DNA from 3 places in the Actinoallomurus sp. NPDC050550 genome. Region 1 is predicted to be linked to each of the others. Evidence: riboswitches for the same ligand, from Rfam matches in the RefSeq annotation. Region 1 holds a riboswitch; each other region holds the start of a gene.

What was found. Region 1 has a riboswitch for cobalamin ahead of bluB (5,6-dimethylbenzimidazole synthase). Riboswitches for the same ligand answer to the same signal wherever they lie in the genome.
Region 2: another riboswitch for cobalamin. It lies ahead of AB0I04_RS38150 (CbtB domain-containing protein); the one in region 1 lies ahead of bluB (5,6-dimethylbenzimidazole synthase).
Region 3: another riboswitch for cobalamin. It lies ahead of cobN (cobaltochelatase subunit CobN); the one in region 1 lies ahead of bluB (5,6-dimethylbenzimidazole synthase).

The regions. Positions count from the first base shown of each region.
Region 1 is NZ_JBFAJC010000046.1:67,671-70,922, reverse strand. It holds gene AB0I04_RS41560 (glycosyltransferase family 39 protein) at 1-148, shown strand, start outside; gene AB0I04_RS41555 (hypothetical protein) at 286-1,287, opposite strand; cobalamin riboswitch at 1,548-1,743, shown strand; gene bluB (5,6-dimethylbenzimidazole synthase) at 1,776-2,396, shown strand; gene AB0I04_RS41545 (hypothetical protein) at 2,515-2,997, opposite strand; gene AB0I04_RS41540 (transglycosylase SLT domain-containing protein) at 3,203-3,252, shown strand, end outside.
Region 2 is NZ_JBFAJC010000039.1:24,886-28,137, forward strand. It holds gene AB0I04_RS38140 (glycosyltransferase family 4 protein) at 1-1,112, shown strand, start outside; gene AB0I04_RS38145 (histidine phosphatase family protein) at 1,107-1,673, opposite strand; cobalamin riboswitch at 1,703-1,834, shown strand; gene AB0I04_RS38150 (CbtB domain-containing protein) at 1,874-2,092, shown strand; gene AB0I04_RS38155 (CbtA family protein) at 2,128-2,985, shown strand; cobalamin riboswitch at 3,110-3,252, shown strand, end outside.
Region 3 is NZ_JBFAJC010000008.1:213,042-216,293, reverse strand. It holds gene cobN (cobaltochelatase subunit CobN) at 1-1,870, opposite strand, end outside; cobalamin riboswitch at 1,932-2,054, opposite strand; gene AB0I04_RS14325 (helix-turn-helix domain-containing protein) at 2,384-3,229, shown strand; gene AB0I04_RS14320 (VOC family protein) at 3,234-3,252, shown strand, end outside.

The DNA.
Region 1 (3,252 bases):
TCAGGTCGCGGCGATCACCTCCTGGGTGAGCACCGCGTGCACGGCCGTACCCGCCAGTGCGTACGCGGGCTCCGCATCCGAGGACCCGTCCGCTCCGGCGTTCTTCGGTGACGCCACGGCGGCGCAGCGGCTCTACCACTGCGGCTGAACCCGAAGGTCGCGGGACAAGCCGACTTGCGGGGCGCGGCGTCATGACAGGACATAAGGCGGCTGGTCGTCAACGGCGAACTCGACGGCCGTCCGGGCAGGGAAGGTTGCCGCGAGCGGTGTCGCTCGGTCGCGGATTCACCCGTGAGTATTGGTCGCCCATGTCGCATCGTGGCCGTTGTAGATCACCAGGTTTTCGTCGGCCTGGAGCACCAGCGTCGCGCCATCGTGGCCGAACGTGCCCGACGCCCAGACCGCCTCTTTGCCGGCGTAGACGACCAGATTGCCGTCGGCCTGGAACTCGGCGTACGCACCGGCCTGATGCGTCCCGGTGGACCAGATGATCGCGCCGCTCGTGCCGCGCAGCACGAGGTCGCCGCCCGTCTGCATCGTCAACGCGAGGCGGTTCGTGCGCAGGGTCTTACCCGGGTTGAGGCCGTATGGCGCATGCACTTCGAGTGCCCACGGATTCCCGCCCGACATCGGCTTCTCACCCGCCGGAACGCCCTTGCGGGCCGCTCTGCTCGAGGGACCGCCCTTGTGGGCCGCATCGGCGCGAGGTGAAGGCTTGCCGGGTGCCCTGGGCTCGGCGCTCTTGGTGGCCGCCGGTTTGTGCGTCGGTTGTGCGGAGGGTGTCGAGGTCGGGGTGGCCGACGGGGACGTGGAGGTGTACGCGCCCGGCGGAGGTTGCTGGCCGTTGCCGGACAGCACCCTGTCGGCCGCAGCCGAGGTGGGGTGTTTCCTGGCGTGGTGCGAGCCCGTGCCGATCAGCAGGATCGGGACCGCGAGCAGGACGGCCCCGCCGATCGCGACCGCGGCCAGCACGGGTTTCTTCGGCCGGTCCGGCGGCATCTCCTCGGCGTTCACCGCACCGATCTGCGGTGCGACCGCCACCGCGGCGTCCGTGTCCGGGGCGGGGTCCTCCTGCTCCTTCGCCGCCGACGGTGTGTCCTTCGGCCGCTCTTGGGTCTCGCCGGCCTTCTTCTCCTCGGTGGCGGACCGGTCGCCCTCATGGGCCGGCTCGGCGCCGCCGGCCGGCGCCAGGTCTCCGGCCTCTTCGATGTCCGCCTTGGGCAGTTCCACCGGCCGGCGGATACCGAGCGACTCCGCGCGTTCGCCGGGTCCTGACTGCGAAGACAAGATCGCTCTCCTTAGGTCTGAATCAGATCGCGGGCGGCGCCGGGTCCAGCGGCGCGCCGGCCAGGTGCTGCGGGACGTCCCTCCCGCTCAGGGCACATGCCGACGCAGGTATCGGCGGCAGGCCGACTCCTCGGTAAGGCATACGAATCCCACCGCATTCGGGTTCACCACCGGACGGCTCCGTTTTCGGGCGAATACGACCGATCTCGCCCGAGTACGCCCGGCGACTCGGGGGCGACGGGGATTGATACGCTCGCGGCTGGCATGAACTGATGCGAGGTGCCCCCACGAGGGGAGAATCGGGAAGCCGGTGAAATTCCGGCACGGGCCCGCCGCGGTAACCGGGGAGCCGCCGTCCACGCGCGCACGCGCAGCCACTGGCCGCCAGGCCGGGAAGGCGGATGGTCAGGCATCGATCCGGAAGTCCGAAGACCGGCCTCGCTCCATCGGCCACCGCCAAGGTGGCCTGACGCAGCGGGAGCCTGCCCATGAACGCCGACATCTACGACGTGGTCCACCGTCGCCGTGACGTGCGCGCCCAGTTCACCGGCGCGCCGATACCAGAAGACGTCCTCCACCGGATCCTGACGGCTGCGCACGCCGCGCCCAGTGTCGGGCTCTCCCAGCCCTGGGACTTCATCATCGTGGCGGACCCGGCCGTCCGGCGCGCCTTCTACGACCACGTCCAGCACGAACGCACCACGTTCGCCGCCACCCTCACCACGGCCGCCGCCGACCGTTTCGCCCGGATAAAGATCGACGGTGTACTGGAGAGCAGCCTGTCGATCGTGGTCACCTACGATCCCGACCGGGGCAGCCCCGCGGTCTTGGGCCGACACGCCATCGCCGACGCGGGACTGTACTCGGTCTGCCTGGCCATCCAGAACCTGTGGCTGGCCGCCACCGCCGAGAACCTGGGCGTCGGCTGGGTGTCCTTCTACCGCGAACGGCACCTGCGTCAGTTGCTCGGTATCCCGACCGGGATCCGGCCCGTCGCCTGGCTGTGTGTAGGGCCGGTCACCCATCTGGAAGCCGTGCCGGATCTCGAACGGCACGGCTGGCGCCACCGCCGCCCCTTGGAGGCCGCGATCCATCACAACCGCTGGTGAGCCCCGCAGGGCGTCATCGTCGGTCACCGCGGGTTCGTAACGCCCCACGCGCACGGTTTACGAAGGGCATGCAGCCGGATCGACGGCAGGCCACTGAATCCGGATCGCGGGGTCGCGCTCAGCCCGTTTCGGCCTCGGTCCGTGGTGCTCGAGTCAGGGTGAGAGCACTACCTGCCACGCCGATAACGATGATCGCGATGGCCACGCTGATCCCGCCCTCATGGTCCCAGTAGACGTCCTTGAGCTCGATCAGCAGAGCGGCCTCGTCGACGACAAGAGCGAGCCCGATGCCGAAGGCCAGGCCCATCCACATGCGCCAGCGAGGGGAGCGCTCGACGAGCCCGCATGCTCCCACAGCGATCAGCGCCAAGATGCCCCAGATGTAATGGTGGATGTGCACGCCACCGACCCGGACATTGCCCAGCCCGGCGACGTGGACGTGGATCGCCCAAGTCAACAGGCGCAGCCCGGCGAACGTCGCGGTGAATCCCCACCAGGCCAGCACCAACCCACGCCGGGTCGGATGAACCTCCCGCAACCGGCGTGGGCCACGCTGTTCCAAGCGGCGGGCCTTGTGGTCTCGCGGCACCTGTTCGGTCACTCGGCGAGCGTACTTCGGCGCATCGACTCTTCGCGGTCACGGCGGCCGGCTGTACCCGGTAAGACGTAGGGCCGGGAAGCTCTCAGTCCTAAGGTGCTGGTATGACCTCCGAATCCGGCGGCATCATCCTTGAGATCGATGGCATGAGGCTGATCGGGGACCAGACTGTAAAGCATCGATCGGCGCGGATTCGGGGAGGCATAGGGTGCGAGACCATCCGGGGCGATGGCTTGTCATCCTGGTCGCGGCCGTCGC
Region 2 (3,252 bases), on a different contig from region 1:
CCACCCTCACCCTCGCCAACCACCTCGCGATGCGTCACGACATCGAGATCATCACCTTGCATCGGCGGCGGGATGACCCGTTCTTTCCGATCGACGACCGCATCAGCGTCCGCACGCTGATCGACCTGCGTAAAGGCGTACGTCCCGGTCGGTTCGCGGCGAGACTGAGCCGGCACAACAGCCGGCTGGTGCCCCGCGGCGAGAGGCTCTGGTCAGAGGTCACATTGCGCGGCGACTACGAGATGTGGCGGGCCCTGCGCGGGCTGGACACCGATGTGCTGATCACCACTCGCCCGGCCTTCAACCTGCTGGCCGCCCGCTTCGCCCCGCGCGACGTCGTCGTGGTCGGCCAAGAACACCTGCATCTGGACGCGCACCGCCCAGGCCTGCGGGAGCACATGAGCCGCTGGTACCCACGCCTGGACGCCCTGGTGACCCTCACCGAGGCCGACCGGCGCGCCTACGCCGACTTCCTCGCCGACGCGCCCACACGCCTGCAGGCCATCTCCAACGCGCTGCCCGCGGGCACCAAACCGACCTCCGGCCTGGACGCCCCGGTGATCGCCGCGGCCGGTCGCATGGCCAAGGTCAAGCACTACGAACGGCTCATCACGGCCTTCGCCAAAGTCAGCACCACCCATCCCGACTGGACGCTGCGCCTGTACGGGAGCGGACCCGAACTCGGCGAACTGCGCGCCGTCGCCGCGCAGCACGACCTGGGCGACAACATCGCGTTCATGGGCCGTACCAGCGACATCTACGCCGCCTTCGCAGAGGCATCCGTTCTCGCGCTGTCCTCATCCTTCGAAGGCTTCGGCATGACCATCATCGAGGCCTTCGCCTGCGGCGTCCCGGCCGTCAGCTTCGACTGCCCACAAGGCCCCCGCGAGATCATCACCCATGGCCGCGACGGACTCCTCGTACCACCCGCTGACACCGACGCACTGGCCGACGCCCTCGGCGAACTCATCGACGACCCCGCCAAGCGTCGTGCCATGGGCGCGGCCGCCCACCAGGCCGCCGCCCGCTACGACGTCACCACCATCGCCGGGCAATGGGAGAACCTGCTCGCCGAACTCCTCGCCGGCCGCGCGGGCGCACGCCGCTCATAGTGCGTGACCGGTCTCGCGTAGCTGCCAGCGTCCGCCGTGGCGTGTCAGCCAGGTCTGGGACAGGGGGGTCACATCGAGGCGCCAGAAGCATTCGGGTGGGGCGCCCAGCGTGTGGAGGACGGCGGCGCGGATGATCGCGGGGTGGGTGACGGCCACGACCCTGGTGGCGTCGGTGGGGAGTTCGGTCAACCACTGCGCGACCCGGGCGATCAGCGCGGACAGCGACTCGCCGTCGTGCGGGGCCGCGTGGGGGTCGGTCAGCCATGCGTACAGGTCGGCGGGGTGGTCCGCCTCCACTTCGGTGAGGCTCCTGCCTCGCCAGGTGCCCGCGTTCAGGTCGGCCAGGACGGGCGCGGTCGCCGCGTCGAGGCCGAGCGCGTCGGCGGTCTGACGGCAGCGTTCCTCGGGTCCGCAGTAGGCCGCCGTGACACGGCGCAACGTTACCGCGGCGGCCGTGGCCGCTTCGGCGCCGTGCGTGTCGAGGGGTTCGTCGTCGGGGAATCGGGCCTCGCGGGTGGCGCGGGTGGCCGCGTGCGCGATGAGCGCGAGCCGAACGGTCATGGGCTGGTGACCTCCTGCGACGTTGACGGTGCCGAATTCTCGCCGTACGATCCGGACGAACGTGATGGTAAGAGGAAGCCGGTGCAAATCCGGCACGGTCGCGCCACTGTGTTCCGGCCTTGAGTCGGAGAGTCAGACCCTCGGCCATCGAGGCGCTCCACCCGTGACAGGGACGCTGGATCCCTAGAGGAGGCTGTGACATGACGACCCCCACCACGCTGCCCGCTCCCCGTACGACCCCAGTGGTGGTGTCCGGTACTCGGGCCGCACTGTGGCTGTTCGGCACCGTGCTGTTCGGCCTGGCCGTGTACTACTTCATCGGCGTCGACCAGGGCGCGACCTCGGTCTTCGGCAACAACATGGCCATTCACGAGTTCGTTCACGACGCCCGGCACCTCCTCGGATTCCCCTGCCACTGATCCGGCCCGCGACACCACAATTCAAGGAGTACGCCGTGGAACGGCGATTCATCCTGCGTGGGCTGCTCGTGGGCGCGATCGGCGGAATCCTCGCGTTCGTCTTCGCACGGATCTTCGCCGAGCCGCAGATTCAGGCGGCCGTCGACTACGAGAGCGGCCGGGACGCCGCTCAGGCGATGCTCGACAAGGCGGCGGGCATCACGCCCGAGGCCGCCCACCCGGACATTTTCAGTCGCACCATCCAGGCGAACGTCGGCATCGGCGTCGGCGTCATCCTGTTCGGTGCCGCGATGGGCGGTCTGTACGCGGTGGCCTACATCCTGGCCTGCGGCCGCACGGGGAACCTGCGGCCGCGGACGCTGGCGCTGCTGGTCGCCCTCGGCGGGTTCCTGGGGTTCTACCTGATCCCCTTCGCCAAGTATCCGGCCGACCCGCCCGCGATCGGTCACCACGAGACCATCCGCGACCGAGGCGGCCTGTTCCTGCTGATGGTCGGGTTCGCCATCGCGTTCCTGATCCTGGCGGTCTGGCTCGGCCAGAAGCTCAAGCCCCGCTTCGGGAACTGGAACGCGACGCTGCTGGCCGGGCTGGCCTGCGTTGCGGCGCTCGGTGTCGTGATGTTCGTGCTTCCCTCGTTCGGGCATCTGTCGGCGAACGTCCACGAGTACGGCCGGCACGCGACGGAGACACCGTTGCCGCTGAAGAACCAGCAGGGGCAGATCGTCTATCCGGGGTTCCCGGCGGACGTGCTGTTCTCCTTCCGCCTGTACTCGGTGGCCGCGCAGGCGATCATGTGGGCGGCGATCGGCCTGTGCTTCGCGCCGATGGCCGAACGGCTGCTCGCCCGTACGGCCGAAGGCCCCCGGACCGCGCAGGCACCGGTCACGGCGTAGGCCACACCTCCTGAAGGCCCTCGGCGGATCACCGCCGGGGGCCGTTCGGCATGCCCGCGCTGCGCTGCTCCTTACCCGACACACCCAATATCTGGTGGTGATGCGTTTCAATCGCCACTACATGTATGGTTCTCGTGTTGCTGGTTCACCTGTGCATCATGTGGCGGGTGTCGTAAGAGGGAACCCGGTGAGAGGCCGGGACTGCCCCGCAGCGGTGAGTGGGAACGACCGCCGTCAACAGCACTGGGCTCGATCGGGCCCGGGAAG
Region 3 (3,252 bases), on a different contig from region 1:
CGCCCGGCTCGTCGCTGACGTGCAGGTCGTGGTGGAGCTCGGCGGCCTTGACCAGCGTCCAGATCTGGGCGCGCACGGTGGGCAGCTTCGCCGGGTCCATCGCCTGGACGGTGGCGTACTCGTCGAGGAGCTGTTCGAGCCTGGCCAGGTCCCCGTACGTGTCGGCGCGCGCCATCGGCGGCACCAGATGGTCGACGACCACGGCGTGGCCGCGCCGTTTCGCCTGGGTGCCCTCGCCCGGGTCGTTGACGATGAACGGGTAGACGAGCGGCAGGTCGCCGAGGACCGCGTCCGGAGCGCACTCGGCCGACAGCCCGAGGCCCTTGCCGGGTAGCCACTCGAGCGTGCCGTGCTTGCCGAGGTGGATCACCGAGTCGGCGCCGAACACCTCGTCCAGCCAGCGGTACGCCGCCAGGTAGTGGTGCGACGGCGGCAGATCGGGGTCGTGGTAGATCGCCACCGGGTTCTCCCCGAACCCGCGCGGCGGCTGGATCATGAGCACGACGTTCCCGAATTGCAGCGACGCCAGCGCGATCTCGTCGTCGTCGGTGTACAGCTCGCCCGGCGGCTCGCCCCAGTGTTCGCGCATGCCCTCGCGCAGCGACTCCGGCAGCGCGGTGAACCAGCGCTCGTAGTCCTTCAGCGGCACCCGGGCGGGCGCGGCGCGCAGCTGCTCCTCGGTCAGCCACTCGACGTCGTGGCCGCCCGCCGCGATCAGCGAGTGGATCAGCGTGTCCCCGTCGGTGGGATGGTCGCCGACGTCATAGCCGGCCTCCCGCAGCGCCGCGAGCAGGCGGACCGCCGAGACGGGCGTGTCCAGGCCGACGGCGTTGCCGACGCGGGCGTGCTTGGTCGGGTACGACGACAGCACGATCGCGAGCCTGCGCTCGGCGACCGGCGTGTGCCCGAGGCGTGCCTGGCGGACGGCGATCCCGGCGACGCGCGCGGCCCGCTCCGGGTCGGCGGCGTACACGGGGATGCCGTCCGGTCCCTCCTCCTTGAAGGAGAACGGCACCGAGATCAGCCTGCCGTCGAACTCGGGGATCGCGACCTGCATCGCGGCGTCCATCGGGGACAGCGCCGCGTCCGACGCCTCCCAGGTGGCACGGGACGTCGTCAGGCACAGCCCCTGGATGACGGGGACGTCCAGGGCGGCCAGCGCCCCGGCGTCCCACGCGTCCTCGTCGCCGCCCGCCGACGCGTCCGCGGCCACCGCCCCGCCGGCGGCGAGCACGGTGACGACAAGAGCGTCCGCCCGGCCCAGCAGTGTTAGGAGCTCTTCGTCGGCGGAGCGCAGCGAGCCGCAGAAGACGGGCAGCGCGTTCGCGCCCAGCTCCTCGATCCGCTCGCACAGCGTGTCCACGAAGGCGGTGTTGCCGGACAGCTCGTGCGCCCGGTAGAAGACGACGCCGACGGTCGGCCGGCCGTCCTTCGGCTCGACCCCGGTCTGGTGCACGCCGTACGCCGGCATCCGCCGCGGCGGCTCGAAGCCCTCACCCGTGAGCAGCACGGTGTCGGACAGGAAGCGGGCCAGCTCCCGCAGGTTGTCCACGCCGCCCTCGCGCAGGTAGTCCAGCGCCTCCGCGGCGACGCCGGCGGGCACCGTCGACAGCGCCATCAGCTCGGCGTCCGGAGCGGCCTCCCCGCCCAGCGCGATCAGCGGCAGGCCCCGGCGGCGCAGATCCTCCACGCCCTCCTGCCAGGTCTTCAGCCCCCCGAGCAGCCGGACGACCACGACGTCGGCGCCCTCGCAGAGCCCGTCAAGGTCGGCGACGTCCAGCCGGGACGGGTTGCCGGTCACATATCCGGCGTTCGCGGAGCGGGCCGACAGGAGTTCGGTATCGGCCGTTGAGAGCAGCAGGACACGCACGCGTCGTTCCTTCCCTCGGGGGTCCTCGCCCCGGCTCGGGTGAAAGGTCGCCGACGGCGGGAAGTCTCCTGACTCCCAGGTCACCGCTCCCCCGCGGCCTTCCAGCTGATCGCCGTGGCCGTACACGCGGGTTCGCTACCCGGTCACAGTTGCGGGACAGCCCCGGATTCACACCGGGTTCCTTCCCTTCGCCGTCGCGCGCCCAGTCTACGAGGCCCACCCTCGCCCCGCACCGCCGCAGGTCACCCCATCCCTTGGATGAAACTCTCGCCAGATCGTCCTCCGAGCCGACAGCGAGGTGTACGCCGCGCCCTACCGGACGTGAGCGTCGGCCATGGGAACAGCACAATGCCTGACTACTTCGCGGGACGGACGGTCGCGGCGGTCGAGGGTGCCGGAGGCGACGGCCACGGCGAGGTCCGGCGCGGCGATCCAGGTCGGTGCGGCGTGGCCCAGTCCGGTATCGGTGGCGAGCGCCGCCGTTTCCGCTGTCCGCCGGTTACCGTGGAGGCCATGGGAAGTGGCGCTACCGTCGAACAGACGGCCCGGGTGCGGCCGTCGGTGCGGCTCGCACCGTCGGTGGCGCGCTGCGTCGGTTACCGGTACGAGGGCTTCGCCCCGGGGACGCATCGGGGGCTCCCGTCTCGGCACCTGACCGTGATCCTCGGCCTGGACGCACCGACCCGTACGCTCGTCGGCGCGGACCGGACGCCGACGGCCTTCATGGCCCTCGTGGGAGGCATGCACACCTGGCCGGTGACCATCGCGCACGACGGTGACCTGGCCGGAATCCAGCTCGACCTCACGCCAGAGGGGGCGCGCTCCCTGTTCGGGCTGCCCGCCGGCGCGATCGGCGGGGCCGTCCTGTCCCTCGACGACCTGATCGGCCCGCGGGCCGCCGAGCTGGTCGAACGCCTGACCGAGGCCGGCACCTGGCGGGCGCGATTCGCCGTGGTCGAGGACGTGCTGTCGCGCGGCATCGGCCGGCTGCCGGGACCGGCGCCCGAAATCGCGTACGCCTGGCGGCGGCTCGCCGAGACCGACGGCACCGTACGGATCGCCGACCTGGCACGCGAGGTGGGCTGGAGCCGGCGGCACCTGGGCGAGCGGTTCGCCGCGGAGTACGGCCTGCGGCCCAAGGAGGCCGCCCGCGTGATGCGGTTCGAGCGGTCCAAACAGCTGCTCCAGCGGCCCGGCCGGCCGCCCCTGGCGGACGTCGCGGCCGCCTGCGGTTACTACGACCAGGCGCACCTGGCCCGCGACTGGAACGACCTGGCCGGGTGTCCCCCGTCGGCGTGGCTGGCCGAGGAGGAGCTCCCATTCGTCCAAGGCGACGAGGACGCTCCAGGGGAACGATGAGGGCATGAGCGAAACACGAATCT